2 regions of the Asticcacaulis sp. DW145 genome follow, and region 2 is predicted to be linked to the other one. Evidence: riboswitches for the same ligand, from Rfam matches in the RefSeq annotation. Region 2 holds a riboswitch; the other holds the start of a gene.
What was found. Region 2 has a riboswitch for S-adenosylmethionine ahead of AACH73_RS14270 (low specificity L-threonine aldolase). Riboswitches for the same ligand answer to the same signal wherever they lie in the genome.
Positions count from the first base shown of each region.

Region 1 (7,820 bases), on a different replicon from region 2:
CCTCGATCAGGTCCGACCATTCAAGGCAGCGTTGCAGGAACATCGAGCCGACGCCCCCCGCCCCCATCACCGCTACACGGATCTTGCGCGCAAAGCCCGGCGTCCTGCGTTCCGCCGTCTTGGCCCCCAGCACGGTCTCATACCCGCGCGCCATGCCCGCGACCTCGACCTCCAGCCCGTGCTCGTGGGCGTATTTCATGGCCTTGGCCTGCACGACGGGGAAGGCGATCTTTTCGGCCTCCTCCCACGACAGGGCGGCGTAGGGCTTGGCTGTATCGGGATAGGTATTGGGGTCGATATCATAGACCGCATCGACGTCCTTATTGAGACGCACGCGCGCCTCGACACCGGCGTCACGCAGGGCCTTGCCGATAAAGACGGCGGTCAGGTCCGAGCCGCCCCGCCCCAGAAGCACAGGCTCACCGGCGGCGTTTTCAGCCACATACCCCGGCACCACCACCAGATCGGAGGCTTTCAGGTCGTTGATCAGCACTTCGGTCTTCAGGCTGACCGGCTGAGCATTGAAATGATCCCCTTCAGCGGTCAGACCGATTTCGGCCACCGAACGAAAGCGCGTCACGATCCCCGACCGCTCGCAGGCCATGGCGAACAGGGTCGAGGCCTTCATTTCACCGGTCGCCAGCAGGTGCGGCGTCGCCGAAGAGGCCGAGGCCTGCGTATAGCCAACGGCCAGACGCATAAGCTGGTCTGTCTCACCCTTGAAGGCCGAAATAACAGCAATCACCTTTTGCGCGTCGCGCACATAGCGATAAACCTCGGACACGGCGCGGTGCAGGGCCGCTTCGGAGGTCAGAACCGAACCACCGAATTTCACGACAAGGGTAGACATGTTCTCAGATCCTTATTCCGATCGCCCTTACGGCAGGCGGGTAAGCATGGCGTTATAAGTCTTTTCAACGAATTCAAAGAAAAAAGATAAGGCGCGCTCCGTTTTTCGTGTTAAGCGCGCGACGACGGAGAGAAGTCGTTGCAGCAGTATCTAAAATCATCCGTGAGCCTGAAGGCCTATGCCTGCCTGCTGATCGCCTCGATCCTGTGGGCGGGCAATATGGTGTCGGGCAAGCTGGCCGTGGGGCATATCAGCCCCGCCATGCTGTCGGCCGCACGCTGGATACTGGCGGCGCTGGTGATCTTTGCCCTCTCTGTTAAGCCTTTGCGCCGCGACTGGCCCGTCATCCGTCAGCACCTGCCGCTCCTTCTGGCCTATGGCTTCTTCGGTTTCGCGTCGTTCAATATCCTGCTCTACACCGCGCTTGAGCACACCAGCGCCATCAATGTGGTGATCGAAGACGCCGGTATTCCTCTGGTGATTATGGGGCTGAACTACGCGCTTTATCGCATCACAGCCTCGTGGGCGCAGGTCGCGGGCTTCAGCGTCACCGCTATCGGCGTCATGCTGACGGCCACGCATGGCGATCTGCGCAATATTGTGCGGCTGGACCTCAATCTCGGCGATGCCCTGATGCTGCTGGCCGTCATCAATTACGGGGCCTATACGATCGCCCTGCGCTATAAGCCGGCGATCCACTGGCAAAGCCTGATGGCCATTCCGACCATTGGGGCCATAGGGGCCGCCCTGCCCTATCTGCTGTGGATGTCGCGCGATACCGGTATCGTCTGGCCCGATACCACCGGCTGGCTGATCGTGCTCTATACCGGCCTTCTGCCATCATTGGTGGCACAGGTCTGCTATGTGTGGGGCGTCGAGCTGATCGGGGCCAACCGGGCCGGCCTGTTCATCAACACCATCCCGCTGTTCGGGGTGATCCTGTCGGTGCTGATCCTGCGCGAGCCTCTGCACGGGTTTCACTTCTGGGCGCTGGCTCTGGTCATTGCCGGTATCGTGCTGGCCGAATGGGGCCGGCCTAAAGCCTCACAACCTACCTAACGCATCCCTTTGACGGCGTTGAAATAAAGTCCGTCGGGCAGCAGCGCCAGAAGTTTGACCATCCGCGTAAAGCCCTTCGGGAAGTGGATTTCGAAGCGTTTGCTGTCCAGTTCGCGGGCAATGGCGCGGGCGGCCTTTTCCGGCGTAATCATCATCGGCATCTCAAAACCGTTCTTGTCCGTCAGGCGCGTTTTGACAAAGCCCGGATTGATGACCTTTATATCCAGCCGGTCGCCATGTTCGGCGCGCAAAGAGGTCGCCAAAGAAATCACCCCCGCCTTGGTGGCCGCATAGGGCTGACCATTGGGCAGGCCGCGATAACCCGCAACCGACGCGCAAAGGGCGATCTGACCTTTTTCCGCCATGACCGGCAGGGCGGCCTCCACGACATAGAAGGCCCCTTTGAGGTTGGTATCTATAATGCGGCCCATGTCACCGAGGTCGATCTGCCCCAGCTTCATCGGCGTGTAGGCCCCGGCAAAAAACAGCACACGATCAAGCGGCCCCACCGTGTCCCTCAACCATATCGCTGAGCGCGCCACCGCCGCACCGTCCGATACATCCAGCGGCAGGACGCGATGCCCGCGGCCCTTCAGGCGTTTACAGATCGTGTCCAGCGCCTCGGTATTGCGCGCCGACAGGATGATTTCCTCACCCCGCGCCGCCAGCCGTTCGGCCAGCGCCTCACCTATGCCGCTGGAGGCCCCGATGATCCAGGTGCGTTTGGGTGTCTTTCGCGGGCTCATGCTTCCCCCAGGAGTCTGGCGCGCAGTGCTTTCGAGGAGGTCCGGCTGCCCAGCCAGATATCGAAGAACAGGCGCGTAAATTGCTTATCGCGGATAGTGCCGATGGAACGGCCATTGTGAATGAACTGGGCGTAACCATCGGCGTTGCGCACACCCGTAATATAGGCCCCCGAACGGATGTCCGGAAAAATGGCGCTCATCTGCTGCCGCCACTCTTCCAGCCTGGCCCTGTCCGAAAAGCCCTGTTTGCGGATTTCGACCACCGAATGATCGACGATATGCTTCGCGGTGATGTTTCGGAGATAGTCCAGCCGCAGGGCGAACGGCTTTTGCGGGTCATAGCGGCCATTGGGCGCATAGAGGCTGGCGTCAAAAATCGACAGGCCCAGCACACTGTAACGGCCCTTGCCGACCAGCTTGCCGTCAGGCACGCCCGCCGGAACCTCGGCGCGCCCAGCAAAAGCAGTGATCGAGAGGGGCAGAACGCCAAGAGAAACCAAGAGCGCGCGACGTTTGATTTGGGTCATATCGTCATTACGCATGACAGCCGCTGCCGGATGACCCGCTTATGCGCTTCTTATGCGAAAAGGCCTCAGGTCCATCAACCTCTTGACGACAAACCGAACTTGGGCGCATAAGCGCACATAACTCATCGAGACCAGCCGAGGGACAGGCCCGACGACGCTGGGGCAACCGCCGACTCTTCGGAATGGTGCCAACTCCTGCGGAAGTGCGCTTCCGACAGATGAGAGAAGCGACAGCGGCTGTGTGGCCGTGTCTTCTCCCGACTGGTCCGTTGAGCCCCTGTTTCGCACCGGACCACTGAGCTTTTACCGATATGAGCTTTATCAAACCCTTGTCCATGCCTGATCTGACCGGCACCGATATCCGCGTCGATATTCCGGACGATTTCCGTTTGCAAAGCGGACAGAAACTCGAACAGACCGACGTGGTCGCGCGCCTCTATGGCCCCGCCGATGGCCGCGTCGTGGTGGCCGCCGGCGGTATTTCGGCCGGGCGTATCCTGTTTGCCAAGGAAGATTCCACCGACACTGCCCCCGGCTGGTGGGAGGGCGTGGCGGGCCCCGGTGAGGCGCTGGATCTCAACAGGTTTCGCGTCCTGTCTATTGAATTTGCCCCGCGCCTGCCCGCCTCTCAGGTCTATACCATCACCACGCACGATCAGGCACGTTTGGTGAAGCTGATCCTCGATCACCTTGAGGTCGCTCATGTTTTTGCCTTTATCGGCGCGTCTTACGGGGCGATGATCGGGCTGGCCTTTGCCGAGCTTTATCCCGACTATATCGACCGCGTCTGCTGCATTTCGGCGGCGCACAGGGCGCACCCGATGGCCACAGCGATGCGCGGCCTGCAACGCCGCCTGCTGAAGTTCGGTCTCGATACAGGCCGTGAGCAGGAAGGGATTTCACTGGCGCGGCAACTGGCCATGACCACCTATCGTTCCGAAGCCGAATTTTCCGAGCGTTTTGATGGCCCGGCCCCCGACTGGGCCGGCGATAACTACGCGGTTTGCGGCTATCTGCGGGCGCGCGGCGATGCCTATGCGTCGAACGCCAATCGCTGGATATCCATGTCGGACTCGCTGGATCGTCACCGCGTTGACCCGGCAAAGATCAAAGCGAAGGTGTTTCTGGCCGCCGTCCCGACCGACCGGCTGGTGCCCTATTCCGACATGCAGACCCTGCATGAGACGCTGAGAGACAGCGTCTTTATCGACTTCCCCTCACTTTACGGACACGACGCTTTCCTCAAAGAAATCCGTCTGGTGTCCGATATTGTTCGCACATCCCTCAACGATTAGCCCGTCTCCCTTTAGGGAGAACGGGCAGGAATGAACATGTCCAGAAAAGACTATCTCAAAGACGCCAAACCCGGCACCAAGGTCATCAATATCGGCATCGACACGGACCGCGCCCATGGGGCGGTCATGCCGCCGATCTACCTGTCGTCCAACTATTCCTTCGCCGGTTTCGGGCAAAAGCGCGGTTATGACTACGCCCGTTCCGGCAATCCGACGCGTGACATCATCGCCGATGTGATCGCCGACCTGGAAGGTGGCGCAGGTGCGGTGATGACCGCGTCCGGCCTCGCGGCGCTGGACCTTCTGTGGCAGGACCTGCCCAACAAACGTGTTATCGTCCCCCACGACTGTTATGGTGGTACGCAACGACTGCTCAACGCACGCCGTCGTCAAGGATTGATCGAAGTCGTCTATGTCGATCAGGGCGACGATGCGGCTATGGAGTCTGCTCTGTCGCAGCCGGCGGGTCTGTTGCTGCTGGAGACGCCGTCCAACCCGCTGATGCGCGTTATCGACCTCGAAAAGCTGATCGCGCTCGGCCACGCGGCCGGGGCGAAGGTCGCCGTGGATAATACCTTCCTGTCACCTGCCCTGCAAAACCCCATCGCGTTCGGGGCCGATTTCGTCATCCATTCGACGACCAAATATATCAATGGCCATTCGGACGTTATAGGCGGGGCGCTGGTCTGCACCACGGCAGAGGACGTCACCACCTATCGCTGGTGGGCCAATTGCCTCGGTTCGACACCGGGCGCGTTTGACTCCTATATGACGCTGCGCGGCGTGCGCACGCTTCTGGTGCGGGTAAAGCAGCAGCAGGAGTCAGCGCAGGCCATTGCCGAATTCCTCGACGCTCACCCAGCCGTATCGCGCGTCTTCTATCCCGGCCTGCCGTCACACCCGCAGCACGCACTGGCGAAACGTCAGCAAAAGGGGTTCGGAGCCATGATGAGTTTCGAACTGTCGGGCGGACTTGAGGCCGTCAAGCGCGTGCTCGAAGTCGTTGACCTGTTCAGCCTAGCCGAAAGTCTGGGCGGGGTCGAAAGCCTGATCGTGCATCCGGGGTCGATGACCCATGCGGCCATGTCGCCGGAAGCGCAGGCTACGGCGGGGATTACCGAGGGCCTGCTGCGTTTGTCGATTGGCCTCGAAGACCCGACGGACCTGATCGCTGCGCTCGACCGGGCCTTGCAGGTGGCCTGACCCTTCAGCGACCCAGACCCTGAAACCGCTTCAGCTTGTCCGGGTTGCGCACGAAATAGATGGCCCTGGCGCGCCCGTCGTGAGTTTCGATAGTGAGCAGATCGCGGGTGCCATCCGTGTGGTGACTGAGCACCGACAGGGCCCCATTGGCCTGTACAAACTCGACCCGCACCACCGTGTGTTGGCGGAATTTCTGGTAGATACCGACCATGAATTTCAGCACCCGGTCGCGGCCTTCCAGCACGTTGAGGGCGGCTGACACCTTGCCACCGCCATCGGAATGGAGCGTCGCGTCGCGCGTCAGCAGGGCTTCCAGAGCGCTTACGTCTCCGGACTGCGACGCCTCCAGAAAGGCCTCAAGGAAGGCGCGTTCATCATCGGGCGTAACCGCAAACCGTGCGGCAGGTGTTTTGTCGCGCCGCACCGCCTTGCGCGCCCTTGCCGCCAATTGCCGACAGGCGGCTTCGGAGCGCTCCAAAGTGGCCGCTATGTCGGCAAACCCCACGCCGAACACGTCGTGCAGTAGGAAGGCCGCACGCTCCAGGGGGCTAAGCCTTTCCAGCGCGTAAAGCAGCCCGATTGACAGGTCGTCCGACAGTCCCTCTACGGCCCTTGCGCCCGGGAAATCGCTGATATCGTGCAGAGGCTCGGGGAGCCACGGTCCGACATAGGTCACGCGCTGACGATGCGCCGATTTGAGGACATCGAGGCTGAGCCGCGTCACCACCCGCGTCAGGAAGGCCCGTGGATGTACGACGGTTTCGGTATCGCGGGTACGGATATAGGCCTCCTGCACCACGTCCTCAGCCTCAGCGACGGTGCCCAACATGCGGTAGGCGACGCCGATCAGATAGCGGCGATGACTCTCGAAATCGGCGATCATCCCGCGCTCCTATCTGGCCCGGTCCTGCGGATGGACCTGCCGCAATGGCACAGCGATGCGGTTCCAGCCATTGATCTGCGCGATCAGAAAGGTCAGGTCAACCGCGTCCTTTTCGTTAAATTCAAACCGCATGGCCTCATAATCGGCGTCCGGCGCTTCGGTGGTCGAGATCAAGGTCACGCTCTCAGCCCAGGCCAGGGCGGCGCGTTCACGGGGGGTGAACAGGCCCGACTCGCGCCACGCATCGAGCAGCAGGAGCCGCTTTTCCGTATCGCCATCCTTGAGCGCCTCTTCGCGGTGCATGTGCAGACAGTAGGCGCAATGATTGATTTGCGACACCCGCACCTTGATCAGGTGCATCAGCGACGGCTCGATAGCGGTGGTTTTGAAATAGTCTTCGAGCGCCGCTTTGGCCTTATAGGCTTCGGGGGCGACGGCATAGCCATTGATCCGTTGCGACATAACACGTCTCCTTTTCACCGCCGCTTGGGTGCGGCCTTGAAGGCAAGACGAGCCAGCCGAAGCGGTTGTGACAGGACGCCGAAATTATCTGGTCTTCAGGCGGAAAATCTGACGGCCCGTGCCATCGAAATTAGCCGGGTCGAGCCAAGCCTCATAGGCGGAGCGGATGCGCGGCCACTCAGAATCAACTATTGAAAACCATGCCGTGTCGCGGTTTTCGCCCTTCATCACCATGTCCTGGCGAAAGGTGCCCTCGTAAGTAAAACCGAAGCGTTCCGCCGCCCGCACCGAGGCCAGATTGGCCGCGTTGCACTTCCATTCAAAACGGCGATAGCCCAGTTCGTCAAACAGATAGCACCCCATCAGAAACACAGCTTCGGTGGCCAGTGCCGTGCGTTGCAACGCGCGCCCAAACAGCACGGCGCCGATTTCAGCGCTTCCCTGCGCCTCGCGGATACGCATGAAAGAGGCCATGCCCATGACCACCCCGTGGGCATTGAGGATAACCTGCGTTTCCCAGCCTTCCTGCGCGCGCTTGGCTTCGAAGTCGCGCTCAAAGGCCGCTTCGCCCATATAGGGACCGAGCGGCATATAGCGCCACAAATCGCCATTCCCCTCACCACCGGCGACCGCATAGAGCCCCGCCCGATGACGCGCCCAGTCGAGCGGTTCCAGACGGCCATACCGGCCCACAATCGTCTTCGCCGCCGGTCGGGGACGCGGCGTCCAGTTTTCAAGACTCATGGCTTATCCCTACTTCCCTTGCCGCCTAAATCATTTTAGCCATATCGACAA
Region 1 covers NZ_AP029024.1:1,059,811-1,067,630, reverse strand. The annotation lists gene AACH73_RS04990 (homoserine dehydrogenase) at 1-850, opposite strand, end outside; gene AACH73_RS04985 (DMT family transporter) at 1,013-1,909, shown strand; gene AACH73_RS04980 (SDR family NAD(P)-dependent oxidoreductase) at 1,906-2,655, opposite strand; gene AACH73_RS04975 (chalcone isomerase family protein) at 2,652-3,182, opposite strand; SAM riboswitch class I at 3,302-3,407, shown strand; gene AACH73_RS04970 (homoserine O-succinyltransferase) at 3,494-4,477, shown strand; gene metB (cystathionine gamma-synthase) at 4,514-5,680, shown strand; gene sigJ (RNA polymerase sigma factor SigJ) at 5,685-6,563, opposite strand; gene AACH73_RS04955 (carboxymuconolactone decarboxylase family protein) at 6,573-7,025, opposite strand; gene AACH73_RS04950 (GNAT family protein) at 7,110-7,769, opposite strand.
Region 1: it holds a riboswitch for S-adenosylmethionine, as region 2 does, so the genes downstream of both, AACH73_RS04970 (homoserine O-succinyltransferase) here and AACH73_RS14270 (low specificity L-threonine aldolase) in region 2, are expected to answer to the same signal.

Region 2 (7,820 bases):
TTGTGAATCGCCTGCGTAACGGGATGCGCCTGCAATCGGACCCGACCGTCGTCTATGCGGTGTCCAAGGGCGAGCCTTTGGGGCGTGGTCTGAAACGCTCTGAACTGGATGCGCCCAGCCCGTGGAACACCTATCTGATCGACGGTCTGCCTGTTACGCCGATCGCCAATCCGGGTAAGGCCTCACTGAAGGCCGTGCTCAATCCGCCACCCACCAAAGACGTCTATTTCGTCGCCGATGGCACGGGCGGTCACGTTTTCGCCGAAACCTATGAGCAGCACCTGATCAATGTCGCCAAATGGCGTCAGATCGAGGCACAGGATAAGGGAATCGCGGCCGCCCGCCCTGCCAAGGACACCGGTAAATGACCCTGTCGAGCATGACCGGCTTTGGCCGGGTAGAAGGCCATCATGGGACTGTCGCCTGGGTCTATGAGGTGCGCTCGGTCAACGGGCGCTCGCTGGATCTCAAGACGCGCGTGCCCTCGGGCTACGACTATGTGGAGAGGGCGGCGCGCGATCTGGTCAAGCAGCGTTTCCAGCGCGGGCAGGTGTCGCTGACTCTCAGTGTGCAGACAACCGAGGTCCAGACGGGCTACAGCGTCAATCACGCTGTCCTCAACCAGTATCTCGAAGTGGGGCAGGGCCTGATGCAGGCCGGTCAGGCGACCATGCCCTCACTGGACGGGCTTCTGTCCCTGCGTGGCGTCATTGAAGCGGCCAGTGCGGAAACGGATACCGACGTCGCGGCGCTGGAAGCGCCTCTGCTGGCCGATCTGGGGGCGGTGCTGGAGCATCTGAAGACCGCGCGTCAGGATGAGGGGCGGGCGTTGTATGACCTGCTGACCCAGCACTTGAGCGCCATGACCGACGCTGTGGATCGGGCCGAGGCGCTGGCGGCGCAGCAGACCGAAGTAATCCGCGAACGCTTCACCCGGCGTCTGAATGAGCTACTGCCCGATGCTGACCTTCAGGAGCGCATCCTTCAGGAAGCGGCCGTCATGGCCGTCAAGGCCGATGTGCGCGAGGAACTGGATCGTCTGCGCACCCATATCGCCTCGGCGCACACGCTTCTCAGCGACAGCCAGTCGCAGGGGCGCAAGCTCGACTTCCTGTCGCAGGAATTCATGCGCGAAGCCAATACCCTCTGTTCGAAAGCCGCTTTCAGCGACCTGACCAAGGTCGGTCTGGAGTTAAAGTCGGTTATCGACCAGTTCCGAGAACAGGTTCAAAACGTAGAGTAATATGCCTAATTCCCAACGTCTTCGCCGCGGCCTCATGCTGATCGTTTCCTCGCCTTCGGGCGCGGGCAAGACCTCGCTGTGCCGCCGCCTGATGGCCGATCACGCCGATCTGGATCTATCCATTTCGGTGACCACGCGCTCACCGCGCCCCGGTGAAAAGGACGGTCGCGAATACCACTTCATCAGCGACGCCGAGATGGACGATCTGGTCAAAAACGACGCCCTGCTGGAATGGGCGGCGGTGCACGACCACCGCTATGGCTCGCCGCGCGAACCGGTGGAAAAAGCCCTGTCTCAGGGCCAGAACGTGTTGTTCGACATCGACTGGCAGGGGGCACAACGCATCTCGGCCAAGGCCCCCTCAGACGTGGTGCGCGTCTTCATCCTGCCGCCGTCGATGGAGGAACTGAAGCGCCGTCTCTATGCCCGTGCACAGGACGCCGACGACGTCATCCAGCGCCGTCTCAGCCGGGCCAAGGGCGAGATCGCCCACTGGGCCGAATACGACTACGTGATTCTGAATGACGATTTCGACCGGTCCTATGCCGAACTGGTGCATATCTATCATTCAGAAACGGCGCGCCGGTCACGTGGCCTGTGGATCGCCCCGTTTGTCGATGAACTGATGAGCGAGCCGCTTTAGAGCGATGTGCGGAAACGAAGTTCGGCGAAGCCAAAAGTGTGAGCGGTTTTCCGCAAAAAAATCGCGACAAAACAAAAATTTAGAGCGAAATGGCGTTTCCGCTCATAGACATTTCGCTCTAAGCGCAAAAGAGGAAGGGGTCTCGCCTCCTTCACCCCGGAACTATAAAGCCCTCCGAACGGTTCGGAGGGCTTTTTTACTTACTTTTGGGCCGGGCTGGTTTCGAGCTTGAGATAGGCGATCAGATTGTGGCGCTCCGTCTCGTCCTTGATACCCATGAACCCCATCTTGGTGCCGGGTACGGTGCTTTGCGGGTGGGTGAGATAGTCATCAAGCGTGGCAAAGTCCCACACGGCGTTGTGGCCCTTCATCGCATCGCTGTACTGATAATCGGCCTTGCTGCCCGACTTGCGACCGAATACGCCGTAAAGGTTGGGGCCGACCATATTGGCCCCGCCTTCGACCAGCGTATGGCACGAGCGGCACTTGTTCCACGCCTTCTCACCCGCCTTCAGATCGGCGGTATTGTAGGGGGCGGGCAGGGTGGCGAGTTTGGCCACTAACTCGGCCGGTGAAGGTCCCTCAACCGCCGGCAGATTGGCTTGCGCTGAACCGCTGTCGCCTGCCGTCTCTGCGGGTTTGTCGCCGCACGCCGACAGACACAGGGCAAGGGTCAGGGTACCGAAAAACAGAGATGCGCGCATCAAACTCTCCATGGATTTAGCCATGGGTTTAGCTGACGCCGTGGGCGTTGGCGAGGGGGGACGATCCTGTGGCCTGCGGCGGCTTGCCGCAGGACAGACGTCTGCATACGAAAAGGCCGCACCCGACAAAGAGCACGGCCATTGTAAAATCAATAGCTTTCAGAAAAAATCTTATGAGCGACGGTAATTCTCGTCCATGTCCTGAGAATTGAGACGCTCCTCGGAACCGTCGATAAAAATGCGGTATTCGACAGAACCCGCCTTGTTCACCTCGCCCTGCTCGATGCGATTGATGACCGCCGGTCCCCCGTAGCGCGCCACAAGCTCCGGGTCGCGGATCAGGTGATTGACCGTCGGCATGGCGGCGAAGTCGAAATCGTCCGAGGCGAACACCTCTTCACCGGTATTGTTGTCGAAAAAGCGGTAGGCCAGTCCGGGCATAATCCATCTCCCATCTTTGTGGTTGAAGGATCAGGATGCGCCCGGCCCGGTAAATAATCAATGCGCGCAATGCCGCAGGTGAGGCCGTCAAAACTGCAAGTGGACTCTCAGAAAAATGCACCTGATTATTTGTTTTCAGACGCTTTTTGAATATCGGCGGCCAGTTGATCCACTCGCGCCGGGTCGGCGTCCCAGGCGAACATGAATCGCGCCCCGCCACCGATGAAGGTATAGAAGCGCCAGCCTTTGGCGCGCAGGGCATCCAGAACAGCCTCCGGCGCCTTGAGGAAGACGGCATTGGCCTGCACGGCAAACATGGGCTCTATTTCCGGCAAACCGGAAATTTTCTCGGCTAGGCGGCGGGCGCAGGCATTGGCGTGCTGACCGTTTCTCAGCCACGCCCCGTCCTTGATCATACCCAGCCACGGCGCGGCCAGAAAACGCATCTTGGAGGCCAGTTGCCCGGCCTGTTTGCAGCGATAGTCGAAGTCCTGCGCCAGGCCGCGATCAAAAAACAAAATGGCCTCGCCGACGCCCATACCGTTCTTGGTGCCGCCGAAGCACAACACATCGACCCCGGCCTTCCACGTTATGTCTGCCGGGCTACAGTTGAGTGCCGCGCAGGCATTGGCAAAGCGCGCCCCGTCCATATGCAGACGCAGACCCAGTTCGCGGCAGACGGCGGCAATGGCCTTTACCTCCTCGATGGCATAGACGAGGCCGGTTTCGGTGGGTTGGGTGATGGTGACGGCGCGCGGCTTGGGGAAGTGGATGTCGGAACGGCTGGTGGCCAGCGCGCGGATGGCCTCCGGCGTCAGCTTGCCGTCGGTTGAGGCCGCCACCAATAGCTTCGAACCATTGGAGAAGAATTCCGGCGCACCGCATTCGTCGGTCTCGACGTGGGCCGAGGCCGAGCAGATGACGCTGTGATAGGACTGGCACAGAGAGGCCAGGGCCAGTGAATTGGCCGCCGTGCCATTGAAGGCAAAGAAGACCTCGGCCTCATGCTCGAACAGGTCGCGCAGGGCGTCGGCGGCGCGCTGAGTCCAGGGGTCGTCGCCATAGGCCGGCACCGAGCCGGCATTGGCCTCGTGCATGGCGTTCCACGCGTCGGGGCAGATGCCCGCATAGTTATCGCTGGCGAATTGCTGCGGGGCGAGGGTGGTCAGCGGCAGGGCGGTATCCGGCATGGGGCGTCTCTCAGATAGAACGAGTTTTGCGACGCGTGAGCCTAGGTCCCGTTGGTTGCCGGTTCGGCCGCATCTCCGTTTCCGGACGCCACCTTGCCGGGAAGGGCAGGTTGGCGTTAAGCGCGTCGCTTAACTCTGGATGCCGTTTCGCCATAACCGTTCATAAGCGCTTTCGCAAGCGAAAGTTTCTGCGGAAACCGCTGGCGGGGCCCGATCCGGCCTCCCTTGAATATGGGTGGGAAAGTCCCACATTCAGCCTAGGTTCAGCCGAGGAATCGTCTAAGGTGAATGGTGAACCCCTGCGCAGACATTGCGCGTATATATCCGGAGAACGCGCCCTTTTTCTTTACGCAGGGTGGTCGTTGGACGCCCTTGGCGAGGCGCGCTGTCCGGCTCAGGAGTAAGTAATGTTTGATGTTCTGACCATACCCGTATTGCCTTTGAGGGATATCGTGGTGTTCCCGCACATGGTCGTGCCGCTGTTTGTCGGACGTGAAAAATCCGTGCAGGCGCTCGATGAGGTGATGAAGGGCGACAAGCAGATCCTGCTGGCCACCCAGAAAAATTCCGGCGACGATGATCCCGAAGCCGATGCCATCTATGACATCGGCGTGCTGGCCAATGTGCTGCAATTGCTAAAATTGCCCGATGGCACGGTCAAGGTGCTGGTCGAGGGCAAGTCGCGCGCCAAGATCAAGGGCTTTACCGGTCGTACCGAGTTTTATGAGGCGGAGGCCTACGCGCTGGAGCCCGCCGTTACGCAGGGGCCGGACCTCGAAGCGCTGGTGCGCGCCGTCACCGACCAGTTCGAAAACTACATCAAGCTGAACAAGAAGATTCCGCCGGAAGCCCTTCAGGCCTTGGCCGAAGTGTCGGAAGCCGACGTGCTGGCCGACTCGATTGCCGCGCATCTGGTCATCAAGATCGGCGAAAAGCAGCAGCTTCTGGAGCAACTGGCGGTGGCCAAGCGTCTGGAGCAGATCTATGCCCTGATGGAAGGCGAGATCAGCGTCCTTCAGGTCGAAAAGAAGATCCGTTCGCGCGTCAAGCGACAGATGGAAAAGACCCAGCGCGAATATTATCTGAACGAGCAGATGAAGGCCATTCAGCGCGAACTGGGTGAGCAGGACGACGCCAAGGACGAGATTCTCGAACTCGAAAAGAAGATCAAGGCCACCAAGCTCAGCAAGGAAGCCCGCGCCAAGGCGACATCCGAGCTGAACAAGCTGCGTCACATGTCGCCCATGTCGGCGGAATCGACCGTGGTGCGCAACTATCTCGACTGGTTGCTGGCCATTCCTTGGGGGGCGTCGAAGCCCAAGCCCATCGACCTCAGCAAGGCCGAAGACACGCTCGATGCCGACCATTACGGGCTTGAGAAGGTCAAGGAACGCATCCTTGAGCATCTGGCCGTGCAGGCGCGTATGGGCACGCTGAAAGGCCCCATCCTGTGCCTTGTCGGGCCCCCGGGGGTCGGTAAGACCTCGCTTGGCAAGTCTATCGCCAAGGCGACGGGCCGCGAATTCGTGCGCATCAGCCTCGGCGGCGTGCGCGACGAATCGGAAATCCGGGGCCACCGCCGCACCTATATCGGCTCCATGCCGGGTAAGATCATTCAGTCGATGAAGAAGGCCAAGACCACCAATGCCTTCTTCCTGCTCGATGAAATCGACAAGATGGGTGCCGACTGGCGCGGCGACCCGGCTTCGGCCCTGCTCGAAGTGCTGGATCCGGCGCAGAATTCGACCTTTAACGACCATTATCTGGAGGTCGATTACGACCTGTCCAAGATCATGTTCGTGACGACGGCCAATTCGCTCAACATGCCGCAGCCCCTGCTGGACCGCATGGAGATCATCCGCATCCCCGGCTATACCGAGGATGAAAAGGTCGAAATCGCCAAGCGCCACATCCTGCCGTCTCTGGCCAAGGATCACGGCCTGAAAGGCGACGAATGGATCGTGCCGGAACAGGCCATCCGCGACCTGATCCGCTATTACACCCGTGAAGCGGGGGTGCGCTCGCTGGAGCGCGAGCTGGGCAATCTGGCGCGCAAGACCATCCGTGACCTGGCGCGTGAAAAGGTCAGCTCGATCACGGTGGATGAGGCGCGTCTGGCCAAATATGCCGGCGTGCGCAAATTCCACTATGGCGAAACCGACGAGACCGATCAGGTCGGTATCGTCACGGGCCTCGCCTGGACGGAATTTGGCGGCGACATCCTGACCATCGAAGCCATCAAGATGCCCGGCAAGGGCAATATGAAGGTCACGGGTAACCTCAAGGACGTGATGAAGGAATCCGTTTCGGCGGCCAATTCCTACGTCAAGGCACTGGCGCCGAAGTTCGGCATCCTGCCGCCGGTCTTTGAACGCACCGACGTCCACGTGCACGTGCCCGAAGGCGCGACCCCCAAGGACGGCCCCTCTGCCGGTGTGGCCATGGTCACGGCCATGGTTTCGGTCCTGACCGGCATTCCGGTGCGCAAGGATATCGCCATGACCGGTGAAATCACCCTGCGCGGTCGCGTGCTGGCCATCGGCGGCCTGAAGGAAAAGCTGCTGGCGGCCCTGCGTTCGGGCGTCAAGACGGTGCTGATCCCCAAGGAGAATGAGAAGGACCTGGCGGAGTTGCCGGAGAATGTGAAGGCCGGTCTGGAGATCATTCCGGTCAGCCATGTCGAGCAGGTGCTGACCCACGCCCTGACCAAACCGCTCGAATCCATCGAATGGGTGGAGCCGGTGATTCCGCCTCCCGCCGTGCCTGTGGCGGACGATGGAGATGGTCTCACGGCCCATTGACACCTGAGAGATGTGCTATTTTGGCGTGCAAATGCCAAAAGGGTTGAAAATAAAGAGCGGAATTTGCAGGCTAAGCGCCTCAAATTTCGCTCTTTTTTGTGTAAGTCCTTAAAAAAACTCGGTTTGCAGTGCAAAAAGTGCTATTTCGCTTTTGACGTGCCGGGGTTTTTGTAGTCTCTATCGGGTCCACCCGCCGACGACTCGCTGAGTCCGACAGGGAACGGTTCACACAAATGCCCGTCATGGCGGGCAGGGAGAAACTTATGACGACCAAAGCTGAACTCGTGGCCGCCATTGCCGATCAGGCGGGCCTGACCAAGGAACAAGCCAAGAAGGCCGTTGACGCCTTCACCGACTCCGTCGTGGACGCCCTGAAAAAGGGTGAAGAAGTCCGCCTCGTCGGCTTCGGCACCTTCCTCGCTGTGAAGCGCGAAGCCGGCACGGCCCGTAACCCGCGCACCGGCGAAACCGTGTCGCGTCCGGCTTCCGTCACCGCGCGCTTCCGCGTTGGCGAAGGCCTGAAGAACGCCCTGAACGGCTAATACCACTCACAGAATTTAAGCCGAAACGGCTTGACTTCGGGACCGGAGGTTGGCATTGACCGGCCTCCGGTTTTTTATGTCCGGTCCCCTGTGGAGGGGCGATTAGCTCAGCTGGCAGAGCGGCTCGTTTACACCGAGTAGGTCGGCGGTTCGATCCCGTCATCGCCCACCATTTCTCCTCACATTTCGCGAACCGCCGTATTTTTGTTTGTTTGCTTGCGCAAACGGGGGTTCGATCCCGTCATCGCCCGCCATC
Region 2 covers NZ_AP029025.1:669,455-677,274, forward strand. The annotation lists gene mltG (endolytic transglycosylase MltG) at 1-368, shown strand, start outside; gene AACH73_RS14250 (YicC/YloC family endoribonuclease) at 365-1,243, shown strand; gene gmk (guanylate kinase) at 1,245-1,886, shown strand; gene AACH73_RS14260 (cytochrome c family protein) at 2,087-2,590, opposite strand; gene AACH73_RS14265 (hypothetical protein) at 2,762-3,031, opposite strand; gene AACH73_RS14270 (low specificity L-threonine aldolase) at 3,157-4,221, opposite strand; SAM-I-IV-variant riboswitch at 4,263-4,369, opposite strand; gene lon (endopeptidase La) at 4,629-7,022, shown strand; gene AACH73_RS14280 (HU family DNA-binding protein) at 7,286-7,564, shown strand; tRNA gene AACH73_RS14285 (tRNA-Val) at 7,661-7,736, shown strand.